3 regions of the Lactobacillus sp. 3B(2020) genome follow, and region 1 is predicted to be linked to each of the others. Evidence: riboswitches for the same ligand, from Rfam matches in the RefSeq annotation. Region 1 holds a riboswitch; each other region holds the start of a gene.
What was found. Region 1 has a riboswitch for thiamine pyrophosphate ahead of tenA (thiaminase II). Riboswitches for the same ligand answer to the same signal wherever they lie in the genome.

Region 1 (3,277 bases):
TAAAATTGAGCCCGGAGAGTCGCTCCTAACAAGCCACCAAAACCAGCGACGTTAGTTAGGGTATTAGTAATCCAACCACTCCGAAAAATGTAAAACCGGTTAAATTTACCTGGCAAGAGGTGGGTAATAGCAATGTCATAACCCGTCATTGGTAAGATCGCAACTAGGCCCCCGAAAGTTAAGAGGAGAAGTGTACTAAGGGGGAGGGTAGTTAGTTCTGCATCAACTGCTCCCCAATCAACAGTTTTAAAAAAGTTTCCCAACGTAATCACGACGAAGAGGATGACTGAGGTAATAAAAATAAGCTTTAAGATCCGGGCATAATGTTGCCAAAAACGTTCTGCAGTTTGCCAAAAGGTTTGCATAGCTACCCCCAAATTGAAGTATAGTAAGAAAAAAACGATGTATTCCTTTCTAAGTTACATTTTTTTCGAAAATTTAGCAAGAAATCATGAAAATAGTTGACGATTGAAGTGAGTTCCGGTATATTATTACTTGTGCTTTATTGGTCCATTGGTCTAGTTGGTTTAGGACGCATCCCTGTCACGGATGAGATCGCGGGTTCGAGTCCCGCATGGACCGCTAATTAAAGAGCCCGGAAGGAAGTAGTTGTTTCTTTCCGGGTTTTCTTGTATCAGAAAATGGAGGAAAATATGGAAAATACTTGGTATTACCACGGGACTGAGCCAATCAAGATTAAACGGTATCTCCAAAGTTTGGGGATGGGGCACCGATTATTTAACGATATTAAAAATGGGGCTGGGGTATTGATGGTTGACCATCGTGAGGTGCGGCCAACGACGAAGATCTTGCCTAACCAACCTTTAACGATTAAGGTCGACCCGGAACCAGTTGATCCAACGGTTGCGGTGTCTGACGGTCCCTTGACGATTGTCTATGAAGACGCAAATTGGTTGGTAGTTAATAAGCCAGCTGGTTTATCCTCTGTGCCTGGACCAACCGAACAAAATGATACTGTCCTTAATCGGGTAAAAGGAAACTTGATTCAAAAAGGTGCTGAAGACCAACGCCCCCATTTAATTACCCGGCTCGATCGCTTTACTAGTGGCCTAATGTTAGTTGCAAAGCATCGGGTGGCGTCTAGTATGATTAGTCAACAGGTGCAAACCCACCAGGTTAAGAAGGAGTACTTGGCAATCGTCAGTGGTCATTTGCCACTTGAGCATGGTATGATCAATCAACCAATTGCCCGGATTAAGGATCAAATTTCCCGGGAAATAAGCCCAGATGGTCAACCCGCTAAAACGGAATACTGGGTGGAAGAAACCAAAGCTAACCATAGCCTGGTTCGCTTACGCCTCCATTCTGGCCGGACCCACCAAATTCGGGTTCATTTAAGTTGGCTAGGGAACCCCTTAGTGGGGGATCACCTGTATGGTGGTGAATTAGACCGGGTAGAACACCAGGCCTTACACGCAACTAGGCTGGAATTTATGGATCCCTTTACGGAAAAAGAACTTTCATTTAAGGCAGATTTGCCCCAAGCTTTACAAGAATTATGGGATCAACTAAACTAAAAACAGATAAATTGTAACTGGAGTGCCCGTGGGCCGGGCTGAGATGCGTGCAAACACGTGGATCCTTGGAACCTGTGAGTTAGAACTCGCGTAGGGACGTTACGGAAGGCGTTATCCGGCGAGGATAGCGCCTTTTTTCGTCCGGAAAGGAAGCAAAATGAAGTTTACTGATACCCTTAAAACAACCATTATGGCTTGTCACGACCAGAGTGTCCACCATCCCTTTATTCAGCAGCTTGTGGATGGGAGCTTACCTAAGGAAACTTTTCGGTATTACTTATGCCAAGATCACCAATACTTGCGTAATTTCCAGCATCTCCATGAATTAGTCGCCAAACATTTACCGGCTGATGATGCTAAGTTATTGCTTAGTTTGGGTGCCGGAGAAGATCAAGCCCGCCAAGCATTGCACCAAGCATTACAGATTACTTTAGCCGAACTTGATCAAACTAATCCGGCACCAACGAACTATGCTTATATTACTCACATGTACTATCAATTAACAAAGTTTGGGGTTGCAGTGGCAACAGCTGGCTTGTTGCCGTGTTATTGGCTTTATAATGAAGTTGGCAAAGGGCTTGCCCAAAAACAAAGTCCAGATCCAATCTATCAAGCTTTCTTTGATAGTTATGGTGGGGAGGATTTTACGACGAGTACAACCCAAATGCGGGCAATCGTTGATCGGCTAGCCTTACAAGTTGATCAACCAACGCAAGCTTTGATGCGAGGAGCCTTTGCGAAGTCTTGCTACTATGAGGTTCATTTCTGGCAAATGGCTTTGACAAAGGAAAATTGGTAATAAGAAAGGTTGGGAAAAAAGCTCCTTGACGGCCTGGTTGGGATAAGAAGGACGAAGGTTGATTCATTAGAATCGACCTTTCGTTCGCACTTATCCGCTAAGGCCGTGCTTTGGAGCGAACCAGCCAACTGGTTTGGCGTTTGTGAGCCCATGCAAGGCTGAATCGGTTGGTGCGACCGTAGGGAAGCAACTGCCATTCAGCTACTGCTTTGACCTTAGTTACTGAGTAACATTCGGAGATGCAAGAGAAACCGGAGAGAAACTGAAGGTTTTTCCGGTCTTTTTTTGACTATCGTTGATACTGTTCGTTGTTTTCAAAGACTAGTTCTGGTTCGCGACCAGTCCGGGCAAAGCGATTTAGTTGGTTAATTTGATTCATTTCGGCATTTGAAAGTTCAAAGTCATAAAGATCCGCATTTGCTTGAATTCGTTCATGATGGGATGATTTAGGGATGATTGCTACGCCGCCTTGTAAGTGCCAGCGTAGGATGACTTGAGCAACCGATTTGTGATGGTGCTCAGCAATCGCCTTTAGGACTGGGGTATCTTGATATTTTCCCCGGGCTAATGGCGACCAGGCTTGGGTAACAATCCCGTGGTTCCGGTGATAATTCAAGAGGGCGAGTTGATTTAAGCCAGGGTGCCGTTCGACTTGGTTAACAACTGGGCGTTCGTTAGCTTGGGTGGCTAAAAGTTCGAGATGAGCAATTCCAAAGTTAGAAACCCCAATTGACCTGGTCAAACCTTGTTTTTTCATATCTTCAAAAGCCCGCCAGGTTTCAAAGAAGTGATTTTGAATTGGCCAGTGAACCAAAAGCAGATCAACGTAATCGAGTTGCAGCTTTTTCAGAGATTCCTTAACTGAGTCAATGGCAGTTTGATAGCCTTGATTCTTTTCTGCCACCTTGGTGGTTATAAAGTATTGATCCCGCGGAGCCCC
Region 2 (3,277 bases), 850 kb from region 1:
AGCTGCCGCTCGCATTGCTCCCTGATCCTTAATCGTAATTCCTGTTAAAACTTCAGCCTCAGGTAAGTTAGGGGTTACTAAGCTTGCAAGTGGTAACAATTCCTGTTTAACCGTTGCTACAGCATCATCAGTCAATAAATGAGCACCCCCTTTAGCAACCATTACCGGATCAAGAATATAAGGGCCAAAATTAAACTTCCGTAAATTTTTAGCAACCGTCCGCACCGTGTCACTGTTGGCTAACATGCCACTTTTGACAGCTTTAATCGCTAAGTCATCAGCAACCGCTTCAAATTGCTCATCAATAATTGTTTTAGGTAGGGTAAAAGCATCATTTACCCCGCGAGTATTTTGGGCGGTTACAGCAACTACCACAGACGCCCCAAAAACATGTCGCATTTGCATCGTTTTTAAATCTGCCTGCATGCCAGCCCCACCACCAGAATCAGATCCAGCGATTGTTAAAGCTTGAGGAAATTGTTTTTTCATTTTTCTACTCCCTTCCAACTTTTTGAATTTGCTTGGTCCAAGATCGTTAAGAAATTAGCCGACCAATCACCAAGTTTCCCGGTGTCTGCTCTTTGTCCTGCCTGGCCAAAGTATTCCGTTCCAAATTTGACAGCTTCAAATTGACTAATCGGTAAGCTAAGGCAACCACTCAAAAAAGCCGAAAGCATGTCACCAGTTCCAACGACTTTTGGCATCATTGGACTTCCCATCGTACATTCAACCGTGGTTTTGCCATCACTTACGTAGTCAATTGGCCCAGAAAGAACCACTAAGCAATGCTGCTTTTGCGCACAAAGTTGGGCCAGGTAAGCCGGATTATTTTCGTCTCCGGCATCAATCCCCCGGGCGCGACTTTGAATTCCTGCTAAATAAGCAATCTCACTCGCATTACCACGGATTAAAGTTACCCCTTTCTTTAGAATTGATTGGACTAAACTTTGCCGAGCTTGACTCGCACTTACTGCAACCGGATCTAAGACAATTGGCTTACTCAGTTGGGTTGCAGTCGCCATCACCGCATCAATTAAAGCCGCTTGATCACTGTCAACCGAGCCAATATTAATGGTTATGGCATCCGCCAACTGGGTTAGCTCAGTAGCCTCATGAAAGTCAGATGGCATCATCGGTGACATCCCTACTGCGCTTAAAACATTAGCTACTGCTCCAGCAGTAATAGAATTGGTCACTACTAGTACTAAGGGACGTTTAGCTTTAATTTGGTCAATTAAGTTTGTCTTCATCTTTTTCCTTTCCGGAACATCAAAAAAGGCGTTATCCCCGCAGGATAACGCCTCCGTAACGTCCCTACGCGAGTTCTAACTCACAGGTTCAATGGATCCGTGTTTCTCAAACACATCTCAGCCCGGTGCACGGGCACTCCAGTTACATTTTCTAATTTAATTGTAAGCGGTAATGAAAAATTGTCAATCTAATCACCTGGCCCATGATATTCAAACAGCTGGTTCCGGTTATCAATGACGATGGCCTTAATCCCTGGTAACCCTTCCACTACACGTTGAATTTCGGCTTGTGGTTTTCCAAAGAGCATTGTTGTCCAAATCTCGCCATCAACCGACCGTTTAGAAATAATCGATAAACTTGTAATCTTGGTGGGAGTTGGATAACCAGTATGTTTGTCAAAAATATGGTGATAAAAATGATGGTTAGCTTCCAGGTTTCGTTGGTAAATCCCAGAAGTTACAATTGATTGATCACGGAGATTTAATACCCGCCGGTAGTTGCCAAGCGGTTGAGCTGGATCTTGCAGGCCAACGTGCCAATAACCATCCGGATTACTCCGCTTCCCGCCGATCACAACCACGTTCCCACCAAGATTTAAAAGGGCTGATTGGACCCCGTTTTGGCGTAAATAATCGGTAAGTAGATCAGCGATATATCCCTTTGCAAGCGACCCCAAATCAATCTCCATTCCAGCTTGTTTTAGGAAAACCGTTTGTTGAACTGGATTCAATTCAATTTGGTGGGGATCAGTCAGTTTTAGTCGTGCTTTAATTTTATCATCACCTGGCTTATGAGCATCATCAAAACCAATATGCCAGAGCTTAACGAGGGGCCCAATGGCAATATTTAAGTTGCCGACTGGCATTAGACTATAATCTTTACCAATTTGTATTAAGTCGAATAACTCCGGAGCTACTTTTACTGCTTGCTTACCAGCCTGATGGTTGACTTGCATTAACTCGGCTGAATCATCATTTGCACTAAAACGATGTTCGTACAATTTTAGCTGACGCACTACTTCATCTGCCAAAGCTTCTGCCTCTTCGTGATCGATCTGGACATCGATTACGGTCCCCATCAAATGAACCCGTCGTCTTGCAATCATTTTTTCATCCTCTTTCAATAAAATCGTTGGTTATCTTGCCGGCGTTCAACCCGTTCCATTAGCCGTTCGAGCTGGTTTTCCATTAAGTTAGCTTGGCGATTCAAAGCGTAATTTGTAGCTTCAAGATTCTTCAGTACGTCGGCCGCTTGAATCCGATAGCGCCGGTGTTTTTCAAACTGCATAATGCCAACTTCTTCACCGGTTTGCACCCAACTATCATATTGGCTTAAGATCCGTTGAAGCCGTTCTTTAGCAGTGATCTTTGGTAGTGTCTTCCGTTCTCGTAACACTTTTGTTTGTGATCGCTTTGCCTTTTTCTTTGGCGATGCTGGGAGCTTCTGTCCATTAGCCAAGGCAGTCAGATTTTGAATATCAGCCTTCAGAAGAGGCATCCGAGCGCGTTGACAAGCTTTGATCCGTGCATGTTTAGGGATGAACTGACCATTAGCCTTTGCAAGTTGATAAAGGGTAGTGGGAAATTTAATTTTCTGCTTCGCCTTCTCCGTTAGCACTGCTTGTTCCTCTTTTGAATAGTAATTTTGCCATTTCTCCATTACCAACTTACCTCCCGAAATAACCATTTCATTTCAATTGAACCAAAAAAAGCGGTTGATTGCAATTCAACCACCGCTTTTGATGATGACCAACTTAGAATAAGGTAAAGATGGTTTTTAAACTGGCAAAGGCCATGAAAAGGACCACTATCCAACCAGTAATTGATAACCAAATTGGATGATGGTAACGGGCTCCCATAATTGGTTCTTTAAGGGCCGCAACTAATAGGATCGCTAACGCAATTGGTAAAATTAAACCGTTCAACGCGCCCACTACCACGAGAACCTTTGCTGGTTGACCAACGAGGGCAAAAACAATCGTTGCAAAGGCAATGAAACCAACCGTTAAATAATCTCGGAACCGAAC
Region 3 (3,277 bases), 520 kb from region 1:
TGGGGTGGACGATGCTTTAGCAATTGCTTACGCCGTTGCGGCTCCTGATGTTGATTTGATTGGGATTGTTTCTTCATACGGAAACAACCTCCTCAACGTTTGTGCACAAAACAGCTTGAAGCTTTTGGAATTACTTGGCCAACCAGACGTTCCAGTTTTCTTGGGTCTGCCACACTCCAGCACAAGCGACCACTTTGATGTAATGCAAGTTTCCAAGGATATCCACGGGAACAACGGGATTGGAGAAGTCGAACTTCCAGAACCAAAGCGGCAAGTAGAAGCACAATCGGGGGTTGACTTTTACATCGAAGCTGCTCACAAGTATGGGAAGGACTTAATCATCATCCCAACTGGGCCAATGACCAACTTGGCGGCGGCTCTTGAAAAGGATCCTGAAATTGCCCACTTAATTGGGAATGTCACTTTCATGGGTGGGGCGTTAACGGTTGAAGGGAACGTAACTGACGTTGCCGAAGCCAACATCAATCAAGATGCTAAGGCTGCTAACACGGTCTTGACCAGTGACTTACCACTAACGATGGTTGGCCTTGATGTTACTTTGCGGACCCTCTTAACCAAGAAAGAAACCCAACAATGGCGGGAACTTGGGACTAAGGCCGGAAAAGCTTACGCTGATATCACCGACTTCTACATCGATGCTTACTATAACCTCGACATCGACAAGCATGGTTGTGCCCTTCACGACCCACTCGCCGTTGGAGTTTCCCTCGACCCAAGTTTTATTCAAACGATTAGCCTCTTCATGAAGGTAATCTACGATGAACACAACTACGCTCGGACGGTCGGTGACAAGGACAAGTTGAACGATCCTAACCCAAACGTTAAGGTTGCCGTTAATGTTGATAAGGATCGCTACTTGGCTACCTTCATGGACCTTTTAACGAACCTCTTCAAAGAACATTAGGATAATTTTATCTAAATAAACATCATTTAAACTTATTTGACCGTGAGAGGACGAGAAGAAACCTTGGTTTCTCCTCGTCCTCTTTTTCATCTCCGAATGTTACTCAGTAACTAAGGTCAAAGCAGTAGCTGAATGGCAGTTACTTTCCTAACGGTCGCACCAACCTATTCAGCCTTGCATGGGCTCACAAACGCCAAACCAGTTGGCTGGTTCGCTCCAAATCACGGCCTTAGCGGATAAGTGCGAACGAAAGGTCGATTCTAATGAATCAACCTTCGTTCTTCTTATCCCAACCAGGCCGTCAAGGAGCTTTTTTCCCAACCTCTCTACTTTTTACCTATTTAATCCACTTTCCGTGGTCTAACATTAGCAGCCAATTTAGTGATGCTTTTTCAATCCACGGTACGTGGTGTTTAAATTGGACTGATTGTTATAATCTATCCATAAGTTATCCACAAGTTTTCAACTTTTCCACCAAATTATTGTGGATAAATCATTACTTTTCCCCAGCTTGGTTATGGTTAATGATGATTTTGATAGCTAAATTCACAATTCGTGTTCTTCAAAGTTTTCCACAATCTGTTAATTATGGTGCGTCACTAGTGACCTTATTTGTCAATTGGAAGCGAATTCGTTATAATATGCTTATCAATACCATGTCTGGGGTGCCTTTGGCTGAGATAATACCCATTTAACCTGATCTGGTTAGTACCAGCGTAGGGAGTTACATTCGGTGAATCGGCAAAAGATAGATTTAACCCGCACCCCGCAGGCTTTCTGTTGGGGTGTTTTTTGTTGGCGTGGATTGAAATTTATTTCCACAAGGGGGACATTTCGATGTCAAAACGTTATCAACTCAAGGAAGTTATTTTGTTGGCTTTGATTGGAATCATTTTCGGGGTCATCTACTATGCCGGTGACTTCTTATATAATGGTCTCTCCATAGTTTTAACCCCAGTTGGCTTGGGACCAATGGCCAACGATATCACAATGGGGCTTTGGTGCATGGCTGGTCCAATGGCGGCGATGCTTCTCCGGCGACCGGCCGCTTCCTTTCTCGGTGAATTTTTAGGAGCGGCTGGGGAAATGTTCTTAGGGGGCCAATGGGGAGCTTCCAACCTGATCTCTGGTTTTGTCCAAGGGGTCGCTAGCGAACTTGGGTTTACCCTTACGGCTTATAAGCACTTTGATTGGTTTGGGTTAACTACTTCAGCACTCACTTCAACTTTCATTACTTTTGGGTGGGACTGGTTCCGGAATGGTTATGCTCACTTTAGTTTGCAACTGAATTTGATTTTACTGATTGCTCGCTTTGTTTCGATGTTTATTTTCTGCGGGGTCCTCGTTAAGTTAGTCGCTAATCTCTTAGAACGGGCCCATGTGATTAAGACCAATTAAAATGACCCAAGCAATTGAAATCCACAACCTCAGTTTTAGTTACGAACCGCAACTCCCAGTTTTAAAAGTAGCTGATTTAACCATCCCCCGGAAAACGATGACCCTCCTTTATGGGCCTTCCGGGAGCGGCAAATCCACCCTCTTAAAAATTCTGGCCGGTCTGTTACCCAAATACGGTGGTCAACTTGATCCTGGAAGTGAAATTAGCCTCAAAGCAACCGAAGCCGCGATGATGTTTCAAGATCCAAGCCTCCAATTTGCGATGGATACTCCCTGGCACGAAGCAGAGTTTGCCTTAGAAAACCTGCAAATTCCACCTGTAGAAATGCCGGCCCGGATTCAAGCGGCGTTTGCGACCGTTGAAATCAGTCACCTCGCCCACCGGCAATTTGCCACCCTCTCAGGCGGAGAAAAACAACGGGCGGCCTTGGCAGTAATTATTGCGATGCAAAAACCAGTGATCCTCTTAGATGAGCCCTTCGCTAGCCTGGATCCGGTTAATCGTAAGCGCCTGTTACAGCAACTTCAAAGCCAAGTTGAGGCCGGCAAAACTGTGATTATCGCGGACCATGATTTAAGCAATTACCAGGCCGTTAGTCCTAACGTGATTCAATTTGGAACCGACCATCAAACACAGGTTTTAACCAGCCAAGCAGTCCGGCAATTACTAGTAGCAGCAAATCAGCAACCGGTGATTCCAGCCAAACCAGCTGCACAATTTCCGGCAATTTTGACTGGAACAAATCTTAAAATTACCCAACCCAACCAAGTTTTAATCGATCAAGCCCACTTTCAACTCCCGGAAAACCAAATTAGTCTTTTAACCGGTGAATCCGGGAGCGGGAAGTCAACCTTGCTCAAGGTTCTGGCCAAACTCGGGACCTATCAAGGAAGTTTACTTTACGCGGGCCAAGAACTCCGCAAATATTCTGCCCGGCGTTGGGGCCGGAAGTG

Region 2: another riboswitch for thiamine pyrophosphate. It lies ahead of thiM (hydroxyethylthiazole kinase); the one in region 1 lies ahead of tenA (thiaminase II).
Region 3: another riboswitch for thiamine pyrophosphate. It lies ahead of GTO83_RS00960 (ECF transporter S component); the one in region 1 lies ahead of tenA (thiaminase II).

What each region holds. Positions count from the first base shown of each region.
Region 1 is NZ_CP047410.1:1,832,973-1,836,249, reverse strand. It holds gene mprF (bifunctional lysylphosphatidylglycerol flippase/synthetase MprF) at 1-365, opposite strand, end outside; tRNA gene GTO83_RS09220 (tRNA-Asp) at 508-582, shown strand; gene GTO83_RS09215 (RluA family pseudouridine synthase) at 654-1,538, shown strand; TPP riboswitch at 1,547-1,653, shown strand; gene tenA (thiaminase II) at 1,696-2,337, shown strand; gene GTO83_RS09205 (aldo/keto reductase) at 2,627-3,277, opposite strand, start outside.
Region 2 is NZ_CP047410.1:979,975-983,251, reverse strand. It holds gene thiD (bifunctional hydroxymethylpyrimidine kinase/phosphomethylpyrimidine kinase) at 1-489, opposite strand, end outside; gene thiM (hydroxyethylthiazole kinase) at 486-1,250, opposite strand; TPP riboswitch at 1,294-1,401, opposite strand; gene GTO83_RS04885 (FAD:protein FMN transferase) at 1,439-2,356, opposite strand; gene GTO83_RS04880 (hypothetical protein) at 2,371-2,910, opposite strand; gene GTO83_RS04875 (NRAMP family divalent metal transporter) at 3,005-3,277, opposite strand, start outside.
Region 3 is NZ_CP047410.1:200,086-203,362, reverse strand. It holds gene GTO83_RS00965 (nucleoside hydrolase) at 1-925, shown strand, start outside; TPP riboswitch at 1,577-1,665, shown strand; gene GTO83_RS00960 (ECF transporter S component) at 1,763-2,323, shown strand; gene GTO83_RS00955 (ATP-binding cassette domain-containing protein) at 2,325-3,277, shown strand, end outside.